Linked DNA regions of Sporocytophaga myxococcoides. The protein of the gene in region 2 binds, or shares a complex with, the protein of the main gene of each other region. Links are inferred from orthologs where the notes say so. Each region holds a gene or a part of one and is shown on either strand. Other genes may lie near its edges.

What was found. The genes of interacting proteins can lie anywhere in the genome.
Region 1: MYP_RS05095 (region 2) and rplF share a complex: the UniProt entries of both Escherichia coli proteins name them as parts of the 50S ribosomal subunit. The link is inferred for Sporocytophaga myxococcoides from one-to-one orthologs.

What each region holds. Positions count from the first base shown.
Region 1 is NZ_BBLT01000002.1:489,686-496,813, forward strand. What follows is about bases 2,481-5,267. They hold rplF (50S ribosomal protein L6), read left to right. Parts: upstream 2,481-3,490; coding sequence 3,491-4,045; downstream 4,046-5,267. Other genes in these bases: rplE (50S ribosomal protein L5), read left to right, coding at 2,481-2,711; rpsN (30S ribosomal protein S14), read left to right, coding at 2,717-2,986; rpsH (30S ribosomal protein S8), read left to right, coding at 3,081-3,473; rplR (50S ribosomal protein L18), read left to right, coding at 4,060-4,410; rpsE (30S ribosomal protein S5), read left to right, coding at 4,416-4,937. In the rest of the region: rpsC (30S ribosomal protein S3), read left to right, coding at 1-495; rplP (50S ribosomal protein L16), read left to right, coding at 555-974; rpmC (50S ribosomal protein L29), read left to right, coding at 979-1,176; rpsQ (30S ribosomal protein S17), read left to right, coding at 1,190-1,447; rplN (50S ribosomal protein L14), read left to right, coding at 1,450-1,818; rplX (50S ribosomal protein L24), read left to right, coding at 1,823-2,152; more of rplE, read left to right, coding at 2,157-2,480; more of rplO, read left to right, coding at 5,268-5,570; preprotein translocase subunit SecY, read left to right, coding at 5,570-6,907; map (type I methionyl aminopeptidase), read left to right, coding at 6,907-7,128. UniProt on the Escherichia coli protein: This protein binds directly to at least 2 domains of the 23S ribosomal RNA, thus is important in its secondary structure.
Region 2 is NZ_BBLT01000002.1:188,548-195,886, forward strand. Bases 1,261-4,258 are described here. They hold MYP_RS05095 (type B 50S ribosomal protein L31), read left to right. Parts: upstream 1,261-2,637; coding sequence 2,638-2,880; downstream 2,881-4,258. Other genes in these bases: MYP_RS05085 (ABC transporter permease), read left to right, coding at 1,261-1,870; MYP_RS05090 (phosphoribosyltransferase family protein), read right to left, coding at 1,965-2,471; MYP_RS05100 (GlmU family protein), read left to right, coding at 2,960-4,120; MYP_RS05105 (DNA polymerase III subunit), read left to right, coding at 4,201-4,258. Also shown: MYP_RS05080 (ABC transporter ATP-binding protein), read left to right, coding at 1-651; more of MYP_RS05085, read left to right, coding at 644-1,260; more of MYP_RS05105, read left to right, coding at 4,259-5,325; MYP_RS05110 (ATP-dependent zinc protease family protein), read left to right, coding at 5,337-5,786; rimK (30S ribosomal protein S6--L-glutamate ligase), read left to right, coding at 5,791-6,696; hemC (hydroxymethylbilane synthase), read left to right, coding at 6,741-7,339.

The sequences.
Region 1 (7,128 bases), 300 kb from region 2 along the record:
AAGGAAGAGTTAAAGAAAGTTACAGGTAAAGATGTTCAAATTAATATCTTTGAAATTAAGAGACCTGAGCTTGATGCTAAACTTGTTGGAGAATCGATAGCTCAGCAATTGCAAGCTAGAATTTCTTACAGAAGAGCTATGAAGCAAGCAATTGCTTCAACAATGAGAGTTGGTGCTCAAGGTATTAAAATTAAATTAGGTGGACGTTTAGGTGGTGCTGAGATGGCTCGTAATGAGCAATATAAGGAAGGAAGAATACCACTACATACATTAAGAGCTGATATTGACTATGCTGTCTCTGAAGCCTTGACAGTTTATGGAAAAATCGGTATCAAGGTATGGATTTTCAAAGGTGAAGTTTTTGGAAAAAGGGATTTGTCTCCTAATGTAGGTCTTGCAAGTGCATCTGCAAATGTTCCTGCTGAAGGTAATGCACCACAAAATAGAGGTGGAAAGAAAAAGTCCGAAGGTGGACCAAAAAGAAAAAGAAAATAACAAGAGGTTTTTACTGCAATAGTAAAGAGTTGGTTAGGCAACTGTAAAAGTTTAAAAGAATGTTACAGCCAAAAAGAACAAAATTTAGGAAGCAACAAAAGGGTAGAAACAGAGGGATTGCGACAAGAGGTTTTAGTATAGAATTTGGATCTTTCGCTATCAAGGCTCTGGAGCCTGGTATGATAACCAGCCGTCAGTTAGAGGCTGCTCGTATTGCTATGACTAGAGCAATGAAAAGAGAAGGACAAGTTTGGATAAGAATTTTTCCAGATAAGCCAATAACTAAGAAGCCTGCTGAGGTTCGTATGGGTAAAGGTAAAGGAGCTCCTGAATATTGGGTGGCTGTGATTAAGCCAGGAACTATTCTTTTCGAATCAACAGGTATTTCGAAAGAAACTGCAATGGAATCTCTGAGACTTGCAGCCCAAAAATTACCAGTAAAAACTAAATTTGTTGTTCGTCCAGATTACGAAGGTTAATTCAATGAAAACTTCTGATATAAAATCTCTAAACGCTGCTGATTTAAAGAGTAGAATCTCTGCAGAGCAAGAGGCTCTTGCAAAATTAAAATTTGCACATGCTATTTCTCCAATTGAAAATCCTATGAAGATTAGGGAGGCAAAAAAAGTAATAGCTCGTCTTCAGACAGCTTTGAGTGAAAAGGTTAAATCCAAATCCTAATCTTTAGATTATTATGGAGCAAAGAAATTTTAGAAAAGAGAGAGTTGGTAAAGTCGTTAGTAATAAAATGACAAAATCAATTACAGTAGCTGTAGAAAGAAAAGTTAAGCATGCTAAATATGGTAAGTTTCTAAACAAGACTACTAAATTTATGGCTCATGACGAAAAAAATGAATGTGGTATCGGTGATACTGTAAAGATCATGGAAACTCGTCCGCTGAGCAAATTAAAAAGATGGAGATTAGTTGAAATTATTGAAAAGGCGAAATAACCATGATACAGCAGGAATCAAGATTAAATGTAGCTGATAATAGCGGAGCTAAAGAGGTTTTAGTTATTAGAGTTTTGGGTGGAACAAAAAAGAAATATGCTTCCATCGGCGATAAAGTAGTAGTAACTGTTAAACATGCTCTTTCGTCTAGCAACTTAAAAAAAGGAACAGTTTCTAAAGCTGTTATAGTTAGGACAAAAAAAGAGGTTAGGAGAGTAGATGGTTCTTACATAAGATTCTCTGATAATGCTGTTGTTTTACTAAACAACAATGATGAACCTAGAGGAACTCGTATCTTCGGACCAGTCGCTAGAGAATTAAGAGAGAAACAGTTTATGAAGATTGTATCACTTGCTCCTGAAGTATTATAATATTATGGCAACTACAAATAAAAAATTACATATAAAAGCAGGTGATACTGTAAAAGTTATTGCCGGCGATTTTCGTGGTAAGACAGGAACAATTAAAAGTGTTGATGTTACTGGTAACAAGGCTATTGTTGAAGGCCTTAATATGGTAACAAAGCATACAAAGCCTACGGCTACGAATCCAAATGGTGGTATTGTAAAAAAAGAGGCGCCTATTCATGCTAGTAACTTAATGGTAGTGGATTCAAAGGGGACAGCTTCAAGAATAGGAAGAAAGTTAGATTCAAAAGGTAAGCTTCAGAGATACTCAAAGAAAACTGGAGACATAATAAAGTAAGGATATGGCTATTCCAAGACTAAAGGATAAATACAATAAAGAAATTGTTGCTCAATTAAAAAGCAAATTTCAGTATAAATCTCAGATGCAGGTTCCAAAATTAACAAAGATTGTTGTTAATAAAGGTATGGGAGCCGCTGTTTCAGATAAAAAGATTGTTGATGTTGGAGTTGAAGAGTTGACAATAATTACTGGTCAAAAGGCATTAGCAACAAAATCGAAAAAGGCTATCTCAAATTTTAAGCTTAGAGAAAATATGCCAATTGGCGCAAAAGTAACTTTGCGTGGAGATAGAATGTACGAATTTATGGATAGATTAATGTCAATTGCATTACCAAGGGTTCGTGACTTTAGAGGGATAAGCGATAAAGGTTTTGACGGTAAAGGCAATTACACTTTGGGAGTAAAAGAGCAAATAATATTCCCTGAGATTAGTATCGATAAAGTAAGTAAAATTTCTGGTATGGATATTACTTTTGTTACTACAGCAAATACAGACGAAGAAAGTCTGGAGTTATTAAAATCATTCGGTCTACCTTTCGCAGGACAGAAAAAATAATTGAAATGGCAAAAGAATCAGTAAAAGCTAGAGAGAGAAAAAGAATCAAACTCGTAGCTAAATACGCTAAAAAAAGAGAAGAGCTTAAAGCTAACGGTGATTTCTTAGGTCTGGATAAATTACCGAGAAATTCCTCAAAGGTGAGATTACACAATAGGTGTAAATTAACAGGGAGACCAAGAGGTTATATGAGGAAGTTTGGGATCTCCAGAGTTACATTTAGAGAAATGGCCTCTGCAGGAAAAATTCCTGGTGTAACGAAAGCAAGTTGGTAATTTTTTAATAAAGATTTTCTTTTTCAAAAAATCTTCTTAAATTTGCAGCCCTGATTCGGGGCTTTTAATTTTAATATATAAAGAAAAGTTTAAAATGGATCCTATCGCAGATTATTTAACAAGATTGAGAAACGCTATTAAGGCGAATCATAGGATAGTTGAGGTTCCTGCTTCAAATATAAAGAAAGAAATAACCAAGGTTCTTTTTGATAAGGGTTATATTCAGAATTATAAATTTGAAGAAGATGATAAACAAGGGAAAATAAAAATTGCCTTGAAATATAATCCTCTAACTAAACAATCTGCAATTGTTAAAATAGAGAGAATAAGTTCTCCAGGATTAAGAAAGTATTCTAAATCAGCTACTTTGCCTAGAGTTTTAAATGGCTTGGGTATTGCAATTTTGTCTACTTCCAAAGGTGTTATTACTGACAAGGAAGCTAGAGAATTAAATATTGGTGGTGAAGTACTTTGTTATATTTATTAATATTATAAAAAAATAATATGTCAAGGATTGGAAAAAAGCCAATTGCAATACCTGCTAAGGTTGAAGTAAAGGTTGGTTCTGGAAATTTGGTAGAGATTAAGGGCCCTAAAGGGACTTTGGTTCAAGCTGTTGACTTAGATATTAAGGTAACTGTTGAAGGATCCAACTTGAATGTAGAAAGACCTACAGATCAAAAGAGACATAAGGCTTTACATGGATTGTATAGATCATTGCTTAGTAACATGGTGGTTGGAGTTAGTGAAGGTTATAAAATTGATCTCGAATTGGTCGGGGTTGGTTATAAGGCTGCTTCTACTGGTTCCGTGCTAGAACTAAGTTTAGGATATTCACACAATATATTTGTGGCATTGCCTAATGAAGTTGCTGTAAAAACTTTAACTGAAAAAGGTAAAAACCCAATTGTAACTTTGGAATCAATTGATAAACAGTTGATTGGACAAGTGGCTGCAAAAATTCGTTCTCTGAGAAAGGTTGAACCATACAAAGGTAAGGGTATCAGATTTGTTAACGAAGTTGTTAGACGTAAAGCTGGTAAAACTGCTGCTAAATAATAAATTGATTTAAGATGGCTACTAAAAAAGATTTAAGAAGACTGAGGATAAAGAGAAGTATCAGAAAGAAAATTTCTGGTACAGGAGTTAAGCCAAGACTCTCAGTTTTTAGAAGCAATACAAGTATATATGCTCAAATTATAGATGATATAGCAGGAAAAACAATTATCAGTGCATCTTCTGTAGAGCTAAAATCCCAAAAAGGAACTAAATCTGAACTTTCTAAAAGTGTCGGTTTAAAGATTGCTGAAAAAGCAAAGAGTAATGGTATTTCAGAAGTAGTATTTGATAGAGGTGGATATCTTTATCATGGTAGAGTTAAAGCTTTAGCTGAAGGAGCTAGAGAAGGAGGCCTTAAATTCTAATCGATATGTCTCAGGTAAATATTAGATCAGTAAAAGCTAGCGAAATTGACCTTAAAGAAAAGGTAGTAGCTATTCAAAGAGTTGCAAAAGTTGTAAAGGGAGGTCGTAGATTTAGTTTCTCTGCAATTGTTGTAGTAGGAGATGGTCATGGTGTAGTTGGTTACGGCTTAGGTAAAGCTAATGAGGTAACAGATGCTATCACAAAAGGTATAGATGATGCAAAGAAGAACCTTATTAAGGTTCCGGTTTTGAAGGGTACCGTACCTCATCCGATTCATGGAAAATATAGTGGAGGATTTGTATTCTTAAAACCTGCAGCTCCTGGTACTGGAGTAATTGCAGGTGGTGCAATGAGAGCTGTACTTGAAAGTGCTGGCGTTAAAGATGTCTTAGCTAAGTCAAAGGGGTCTTCTAATCCTCACAACGTTGTTAAAGCTACTTTTGATGCTCTACTAAGAATGAGAGCTCCACACGTTATTGCTCAACAAAGAGGTGTTACATTGGCAAAAGTATTTACCGGAAAGTAAAATGGCTAAGATTAAAATAACTCAAGTTAGAAGTACTATTGATCGTCCAATCGATCAGAAGCTTACAATTAAAGCTTTAGGACTTGGTAAAATTAATAAAAGTGTTGAGGTAGAAGCAACTCCTCAAATACAAGGAATGGTTAAGAAAGTAAATCACTTGGTAACTGTTAGCAAAATCTAATTATGAACTTAAGTAATTTGACTCCTGCAAAAGGGTCTGTTAAAAATAGAAAGAGAATTGGTAGAGGTACCGGATCAGGACGTGGCGGAACTTCAACAAGAGGTCACAAAGGAGCAAAGTCAAGATCAGGATATTCTAAAAAATCAGGTTTTGAAGGTGGTCAAATGCCTCTTCAAAGAAGAGTTCCAAAATTTGGATTTAATAATCCTGACAAAGTAATATTCAAGCCCATTAATTTAGATATAATAAATAATCTTGCAACTGAAAAGAAGTTATCATTGGTAGATGATAAAGTTCTTTTAGAGAACGGATTAGTTGCTAAATCTGATAAAATTAAAGTTTTGGGAAGAGGAGAGCTAAAAGCGAAATTAGAGATCAAAGCCCATTCTTTTTCTGAATCAGCTGTTAAAGCAATTGAAAATGCAGGTGGTAAAGCAATAAAAATTGCATAATGAAAAAGTTTATCCAAACCATTAAGAATATATTTTCAATAGAAGACCTAAGAATCAGGATACTGAACACTATAGGTTTTCTTTTGATTTTTCGTCTGGGATCTTATGTTGTACTTCCTGGTGTTGATCCAGCTTCAATAGAACAGGGTTCTAATAAAGACAACATTTTAGGATTGTTGGATACCTTGGTTGGAGGTGCATTCAGCAATGTTTCTATTTTTGGTTTGGGTATCATGCCTTATATTTCAGCAAGTATAGTTTTGCAACTATTAACCTTCGCTGTTCCTTATTTTCAAAAACTTCAAAAAGAAGGAGAATCTGGTAGAAAAAAGATCAATCAGATTACAAGGGTACTTACAATATTTATAACCTTAGCTCAATCGGTTGGATATTTGGCAGCTACGGTAAACCAGGAAATGTTATTTCCAGGTGTTGACAGAGCTTTCTTTACAATTAGCGCTATGTTAATTCTGACAGCAGGTACGATGTTTTGTATGTGGCTGGGTGAGAAAATTACAGATAAGGGTATTGGAAATGGAATCTCTATGCTTATAATGGTAGGGATTATCTCAAGATTCCCTCAAGCTATTGTAGTTGAAGGAGCAGCAAAAGGAATGAAGGGAGCTTTACCATTTATAATTGAGTTAGGGGTATTATTCTTTATTGTTATGGGAGTGGTGATGTTAACACAAGCCACAAGAAAAATACCTGTACAGTATGCAAAACAAGTAATTGGTAATAAGGTATATGGCGGTCAAAGGCAATATATTCCTTTAAAGGTAATTGCTGCAGGAGTTATGCCAATTATCTTTGCTCAGTCAATAATGTTTTTGCCAGCAATGGTTGCTTCTATGTTTTCTGATACTAGTGATTTTGCAGGATCGATAGGTGCAACATTTTCAGATTTCACTAGCTGGCAATATAATTTAACATTCGCTGTATTAATTATCCTGTTTACCTTCTTCTATACAGCCCTATCTGTTAATCCAAATCAGATTGCAGATGATATGAAAAGAAATGGTGGTTTTATCCCTGGTATAAAACCTGGAAAACAAACTTCAGACTACATTGATGATGTTTTGTCTCGAATCACTCTTCCTGGTGCTGTTTTCCTGGCGGCTTTAGCTATACTACCAGCAATTGCACATGTTGCTGGAGTAACCAGAGATTTTTCGTACTTCTTCGGTGGTACTTCTCTTTTAATAATGGTTGGTGTAGTATTGGATACACTTCAACAAATAGAAAGTTACTTACTGATGAGACATTATGAAGGTATGATGCAATCAGGAAGAATTAAAGGAAGGTCAGAAAATGTAGCGATTTCTTCTTCTAACTAATGATATATTATAAAACTGAAGAAGAAATTGATCTAATAAAGAAGAGTGGAGATCTTTTAGGCCGTGTACATGGTGAAATTGCAAAGGCTATCAAGATTGGAGTAACTACTCAAGAGTTAGATGATTTAGCATATAATTTTATTATTAGTGGTGGAGGGGTTCCTTCTTTTAAAGGGTACAACGGATTTCCTTATACATTGTGTATCTCCGTTAATGAGCAA
Region 2 (7,339 bases):
AAGGTAGAAGAGCAGCTCGTTTATTTTGCAAGGTTGAAGGGGGTTGCTGCTTCAGAAGCTAAGACAAGAACTACCTCTTTTCTTGAAGAAACAGGTCTTGCGGAGTGGAAGAATCATACTGTTGATGCACTCTCGAAAGGAATGCAGCAAAAAGTGCAATTCATTGCCAGCATTATTCATAATCCTGACCTGATCATACTAGATGAGCCGTTTTCTGGCTTCGATCCTGTAAATGCTGAATTACTTAAAAATTATATTTTCAGATTCAGAAAAGAAGGAAAGACCATCCTCCTTTCAACCCACCGAATGGAGAATGCAGAAGAGCTGTGTGATAAAATTGTGCTTATCAACAAAGGAAAAAATGTTCTTGAAGGAGAGGTGAAAAAGATCAAAGAAGGTGTGAAGAAGAACAGACTTATAATTGAAGGAGAAGGTATTTTGCCTGAAAATAAACTCTTGTATGAGGTGGTAGATTCGGAAACTTTCGCAGGGAACCAGTTTATTGCTACATTGATTCCGGCACCGGGTATTGTTCTCAATAAAATCATTGAAGTCTTAATGCCGCATATTAACTTTAAAAGCTTTAAAGAGGAATTGCCCTCATTGCATGAAATATTTATTGATAAGATAAAGGGAGAAAGTGATGAATAAGGTTTGGTTGATTCTCCAAAGGGAGTACATTACAAGAGTCAGAAAAAAAGCTTTTCTTATCCTTTCTTTTCTTGGACCATTGATTTTTCTTGTCCTGATGATTGTTCCCGCATGGCTTACAGTGCCACAGGCTAAGCAGAAGGAGGTGGTTGTTATAGACCAGCATCACATCTTAAAAGAACAACTTGAAGCCCCTTTTATTATTTTTTCTGATCAGGAGAAGCTAAATAAAAACAAAGCTTCCCATCTAATTATTCTTCCACCTGATACATCCGGAGCAATAAATGCAAATCTTATCAATGCTTCAAATATATCTTCAGAAGAAAGGCAGGGAATAGAACAGGCTTTAAAACTCGCTGTTGCCAAAACTAAACTCAATGCATCTTTGCCTGAAATAAATTTAACAGAGACTAGGCTTCTAGAAAAGAATGCTGGTGAAGCTGCAGCTTCGATAGCCTTATTTTCTGCAATTCTGGTATACTTTTTTATATTCTTGTATGGTGTCCAGGTGATGAAGAGTATTATTGAAGAAAAGGCCAACAGAATACTTGAAGTGGTCGTCTCTTCAGTAACACCCTTTCAGCTCATGGTTGGAAAGATACTGGGAGTGGCCCTGGTAAGCCTTACTCAGTTTTTAATATGGGTAATCACTACATTTACTTTATCCCGTTTGATTTTTGATAAATTCAAGCTCGAACGCTTTTCTGACGAGAACATCAGTCAGACTTTGACAACTAGTCACGACGCGGCTCAGGCAATGGAAGTTAATGAAATGCTTAACTTTGTAGGACAGATCAATTTTGGTTTGATCATTCCGGTATTTATTTTCTTTTTCCTTGTAGGATATCTTTTTTATAGTTCACTGTTTGCCGCTATCGGGGCAGCTTCTGATGCAGAGACGGATACCCAGCAATTTATGCTGCCGATAACATTGCCTCTGATTTTTTCATTTATCATGGCTCCAAGGATATTGGAAATGCCTGACAGCACACTGGCCCAAATTCTTTCCTATATACCTTTTACAAGTCCTGTAGTCATGATGTTGCGAATACCATTTGGCATCCCATTCTGGGAAATTGCATTATCAATGATTGTACTATTCTCTTTTTTCCTGCTGGCGACTTTGCTTGCCGCAAAAATATATAGAGTGGGAATTTTAATGTATGGGAAAAACGCCACCTGGAAGGAAGTGTTCAGATGGCTTTCCTATAAAGACTAACTTGACTTAAGGATTGAAAAAAAGTCTATCAAATCTTTGAAAGTTACAATCAATTGATTTAACAGGATTTTAAAGAGGTCAAAGATTAATTGGATTAATGAAGATAAACCCCGTATTCGTTTTCATCCAGAACCACATCAATCCTTTCTCTTAGTGTTGTAGCGAGTGAATAGCCAACATAGTCGGCTGCAATAGGAAATAATTGATGACTTCTGTCTACGATAACGGCAGTTTGCAATTTTTTTAATTCAATATTCAGAAAAGGTTTAAGCGCATAGGCTAAAGTACGACCTGTATTTAAAACATCATCTGCGAGGATAACAGTTTTGTTTTTAATCTGCTCAATATCAATATCGAGATGCACTTCACTTTGTACATTGGCTAATTTATCCAGCTGAATTTTAACAAGCATGACCTTTAAAGGGGAGATCCCCTCAATATCGTTTTTGAGAAGGTTGGCAAAAATGTATCCTTTTTCATCGATCCCCGCCAGCACAATTTCTTCTTCAGAAAAATTATTTTCATAGATTTCAAAAGATATCCTCTTGATTTTCTGTAGTATTTGTTGTTTGTCAAGGATTAAATTTTTCTCACCTGCCATATTATTTTCCGGTTTAAAATGGAACTTTTTAAAGATCCAATGCTTTTTAAATATAATAGAGGCAATTTAATGAAAAGGGTAATTTCTAAAAAATTAATCCTGAGTTTGGTTGATAAATTCTATTTTACTAAATTTGTTACCCTTTTACAATAGATAGTTAGCGATTATGAAAAAAGATATTCACCCGGATTACAGAGCAGTTGTTTTTCAAGATTCTTCTAGTGATTTTAAATTTCTTACAAAATCAACTATAAAGACTTCAGAAACAATTAAATGGGAAGATGGAAATACCTATCCTCTCGTTAAAGTTGAGGTTAGCTCAGCTTCTCACCCATTCTACACTGGCAAGAAAATATTTGTTGATGCTGCAGGTAGAGTTGAGAAATTCAAGAAAAAATACCAGAAGTAAAAAAACATTCTGAATAAAGTTTTCTTTAATAAGTATAAAAGTCTTCATGATTCCATGAAGACTTTTTTATTTTTGTAATATGAATTTCATTTTATTCGACGAACCTTCAATAAGGCAGGGGCTTCTTCCTTTTACCTTTACCAGGCCTGTTGCTGAGGTAAGGATAGGTATATTAACCATAACGGAAAAATGGAAGTTAAGATCCGGATTGGATGTATCTTACATTACAGAAGAATATCTAAGTGATCGTTTCATTCTAAATCCTGGAAAGGAAAATGTATTTATTAACGGAGGAGTTTGTCCCACAGATGAACTTGTAGCTGCGATAAAAAGTCTCAAGGACGGGGAAGTTATTGTTAAGGATGGTGTTATCATTGCCTATAAAAAGGTAGCAGAAGGGAAACAGATTGAGTTTAAAGGTGCTTTAATCATCATAAAAAGACCCTGGGATATTTTTTTGAATAACGGTAAAGAAATAACAGAAGATTTCGATCTGATAACCAAAGGAAGAATCTCTGCTCCATTCTCAGATCCATATACCAGGATTTACAATCAGGATAAAGTATTTATAGAAGAGGGGGTATCAATAAAAGCTGCTATCCTAAATGCCGAAAATGGCCCCATCTATCTGGGAAAGAACTCTGAAATCATGGAAGGTGCAATTATTCGTGGACCTTTCGCTCTTGGCGAAGGGGCATCTGTAAGTATGGGAGCAAAATTCAGAGGAGATACAACTGTCGGTCCTTATTCTAAAATAGGTGGTGAAGTAAGTAATTCTGTAATATTCGGATATACCAACAAAGCTCATGATGGTTTTCTTGGTAATTCTGTAATCGGAGAATGGTGTAATTTGGGTGCAGATACAAATACTTCAAATCTTAAAAACACTTATTCAGAAGTTCAGGTATATAGCTATAAGGAGCAAGACTTTGTAAATACCGGAAAAATGTTTTGTGGTCTGTTGATGGCAGACCACTCTAAATGCGGAATCAATACTATGTTCAATACTGGCACTGTTGTGGGAGTAAATGCAAACATTTTCGGTGAAGGTTATCCTGCTAAATTTGTGCCTTCATTTGCCTGGGGAGGAGATAAAAATTATTCCAGATATAACTTTGAGAAAGTAATCCAGGTAGCCGAAAGGGTTATGGCACGGAGAAATATACAGCTATCCAAGGAAGAGATTAATATTCTGAAATACGTGTTTGAAATTGAAGATCAGCAGGTGAGAAATTTCTAATTTCTGCTTAACAATTTTATAACGTATTCCCTTATTAAGGCTACCTAAAAATTCATAACTAGTACTTAAATTTAATAATTGTGTTATTTTCTCAGATTAAGGGTCTTGAAGAAACTAAGGCCAGCCTTATTGCTTCTGTAAAAAACAGACATGTTGCACATGCTCAGCTTTTTGCCGGACCAGAAGGAAGCGGCAGCCTTGCAATGGCACTAGCTTATGCGACTTATATCAACTGCGAGGAGAAAGGTGAAACAGATTCTTGTGGCACTTGTGCTTCCTGTAATAAATTCAATAAGCTTATCCACCCGGATCTGCATTTTGTGTTTCCAGTGAGCACCACAAAAAGTGTTTCGAAAGACGCATCAAGTGCATTGTTCATGAAAGAGTGGAGGAATTTCATTGCAGAAAATCCTTATGGAGGACTTATAGAATGGGGGAACTTTATAGGAGCAGAAAATAAACAACTGAATATATCAGTAGACGAAAGCAGAAATATAATAAAGACAGTGACCATGAAATCTTTCGAGGCAGAATATAAAATAATGGTCATCTGGCTTCCGGAACAAATGAATTCGTCTTCAGCCAATGCTATTCTTAAAGTCCTTGAAGAACCTCCGGTAAAAACAATATTTCTGCTTGTTACTCAGAACCCTGACAAGATCATAACAACGGTACTTTCCCGTACTCAAAGAGTGAAGATAAGACCTTTCACGGATGAAGAAGTAACTAAATTCTTAATGGAGGATAAGCATCTTGATGAAAAAAAAGCAAGACAAGTTGCTTATCTGGCAGATGGGAATCTGAATGAGGGATTAAGGTTGCTGCAGCAGGCAGAAGAAGACAACCATCAAATGTTCAGAGAATGGATGAGGCTTTGTTATAAAAAGGTCAATATCCTGGAACTTGTAGACTGGTCAGAAGCCTTCCAGAAACTTGGAAGAGAAGGTCAGAAAAATCTTTTCCAATATGGATTGAATATTCTTAGAGAAACCCTTATCTGTCGCCTCAATAGCAAAGAGCTTTTAAGACTTAATGAAGAAGATCTGAAGTTTGTAGATGGCTTTTCAAAAGCTTTAAACGAAGTTAAAATAGAAAATATTAGTAAGAGCCTGAATGAGGCATATTATCATATAGAGAGAAACGCTAATGCAAAAATTGTATTTCTTGATCTCTCTCTGCAAATATCCGGGATGATGAAGTCTTGACAGGACTGCTCATGAAAAAAGAGAAGCTAACTATAGGCCGCAGTGATATTATAGATCTTCCGGATCTTAAAATATTCAAGGTAAAAGCAAAAATTGATACCGGTGCTTATAGTTGTTCCATCCATTGCAATAATCCGAAGGTTACTGGCAATGTAAAGAAAAAACTGAGCTTCACCTTACCTTATTTTAATGGTAAGGAAAAGGAAAAAATTGTTTTTCAAACGAATAATTTTTCGGAAAGAATAGTGAAAAGTTCATTCGGGCAAATTGAAAAGCGTTTTGTGATAAAGACGAAAGTCCTCATTTTTAACAAACTTATTGAAACAGAGTTTACCCTTTCAGACAGATCTAACATGAAACATCCCATATTACTGGGAAGAAAATTTTTGAAAAATGGTTTCCTGGTAGATGTTTCCAAATTCAATTTATCCTACAAACAAAAGAAAAGCTTAAATAAGTAAGATGATGCGTATTGCGATTCTTTCAAGAAATGCAAGCCTTTATTCCACAAAAAGACTTGTGGAGGCTGCTAAAGAGCGTGGTCACGATGTTAGGGTTCTGGATCATTTAAAATGTTATGTCGGGATAGAGGCAGGAAATCCAACGCTTTATTATAATAAAGAAAAGATAACTGATTATGATGCTGTAATTCCGAGAATAGGGGCTTCCGTTACATTTTATGGTGCTGCAATAGTGCGCCAGTTTGAAATGATGAACGTGTTCAGCTCAACGAAATCCCAGGCTATCACCAGATCAAGAGATAAGCTTAGAACACTTCAGGTTTTGAGCGAAGCTGGTATTGGAGTTCCGAAGACAGCATTTGCAAGCCAGTCAAAAGATGTAGATAACCTTATAAGCCATGTAGGTGGTGCGCCGGTAATTATTAAATTATTGGAAGGTACCCAGGGGATAGGGGTTGTACTTGCAGAATCTAAAAAAGCCGCTAAATCAGTAATTGAAGCATTTTATGGGCTCAAAGCTGATATCCTCATTCAGGAATTTATAAAAGAAGCCAACGGCTCTGATATACGCGCATTTGTGGTAGACAATGAAGTAGTGGGGGCTATGAAAAGGCAAGGTAAAGAAGGCGAATTCCGCTCTAACCTCCATCGTGGAGGGGAAGGCGAAATGATTGAACTTACACATGAAGAAAGGGACGCTGCATTATGTGCGTCAAAAGCCTTGGGCTTATCTATTTCCGGGGTGGATATGTTACGAAGCTCCAGAGGCCCTTTAATCATTGAAGTCAATTCTTCGCCGGGGTTGCAGGGAATTGAAACTGTAACTCAGATAGATGTGGCAGGCAAAATCATTGATTTTGTAGAACGCAATAAAAAGAAAAAGGCAGAACGGGATTTGATTGGAGTTTAGCCTAAAAATTTCTAAGTTGCTTCTTAGAACGCTTGATTATATTGATGGAGAGTAAAATCAGAATTGGAACCAGAGCCAGCAAACTGGCAATGTGGCAAACAGAATATGTCGCCGGAGTTTTGAATAACGCCGGGTATGAAACAGAGATTTTAAAGATTGAAACAAAAGGAGATAAGCAACTCGCTTCTGCCTTTTCCGAAATTGGAACCAAAGGAATTTTTACAGAAGAGATTGAGGTGCAATTGAAGGATGGGTCCCTGGATATTGCGGTTCATAGCGCAAAAGACATGCAGACGGATCTTGGACCTGAGCTGGAAATCATAGCATTCACTGAAAGAGAAAAACCAAACGACGTACTGGTTAGTTTTGACAAAAGCTTTGCTCTGGAAGACCTTTCAAGAGTATTGGTTGGTACTTCGTCCACAAGAAGAAAAGCTTTGCTAAAGCATTATTTTCCCCATCTTTCAACCACTGATGCAAGAGGAAACCTCCAGACAAGACTTAAGAAAATGGAAGACGGCCTTTTTCCTGCAATGATTCTTGCTTTTGCAGGCATGCATAGAATGGGCTATAATGAATTTATAGTAAAGGAACTTCCGGTGGATATTTTCACACCGGCTGTAGGACAGGGAAGTATTGCCAT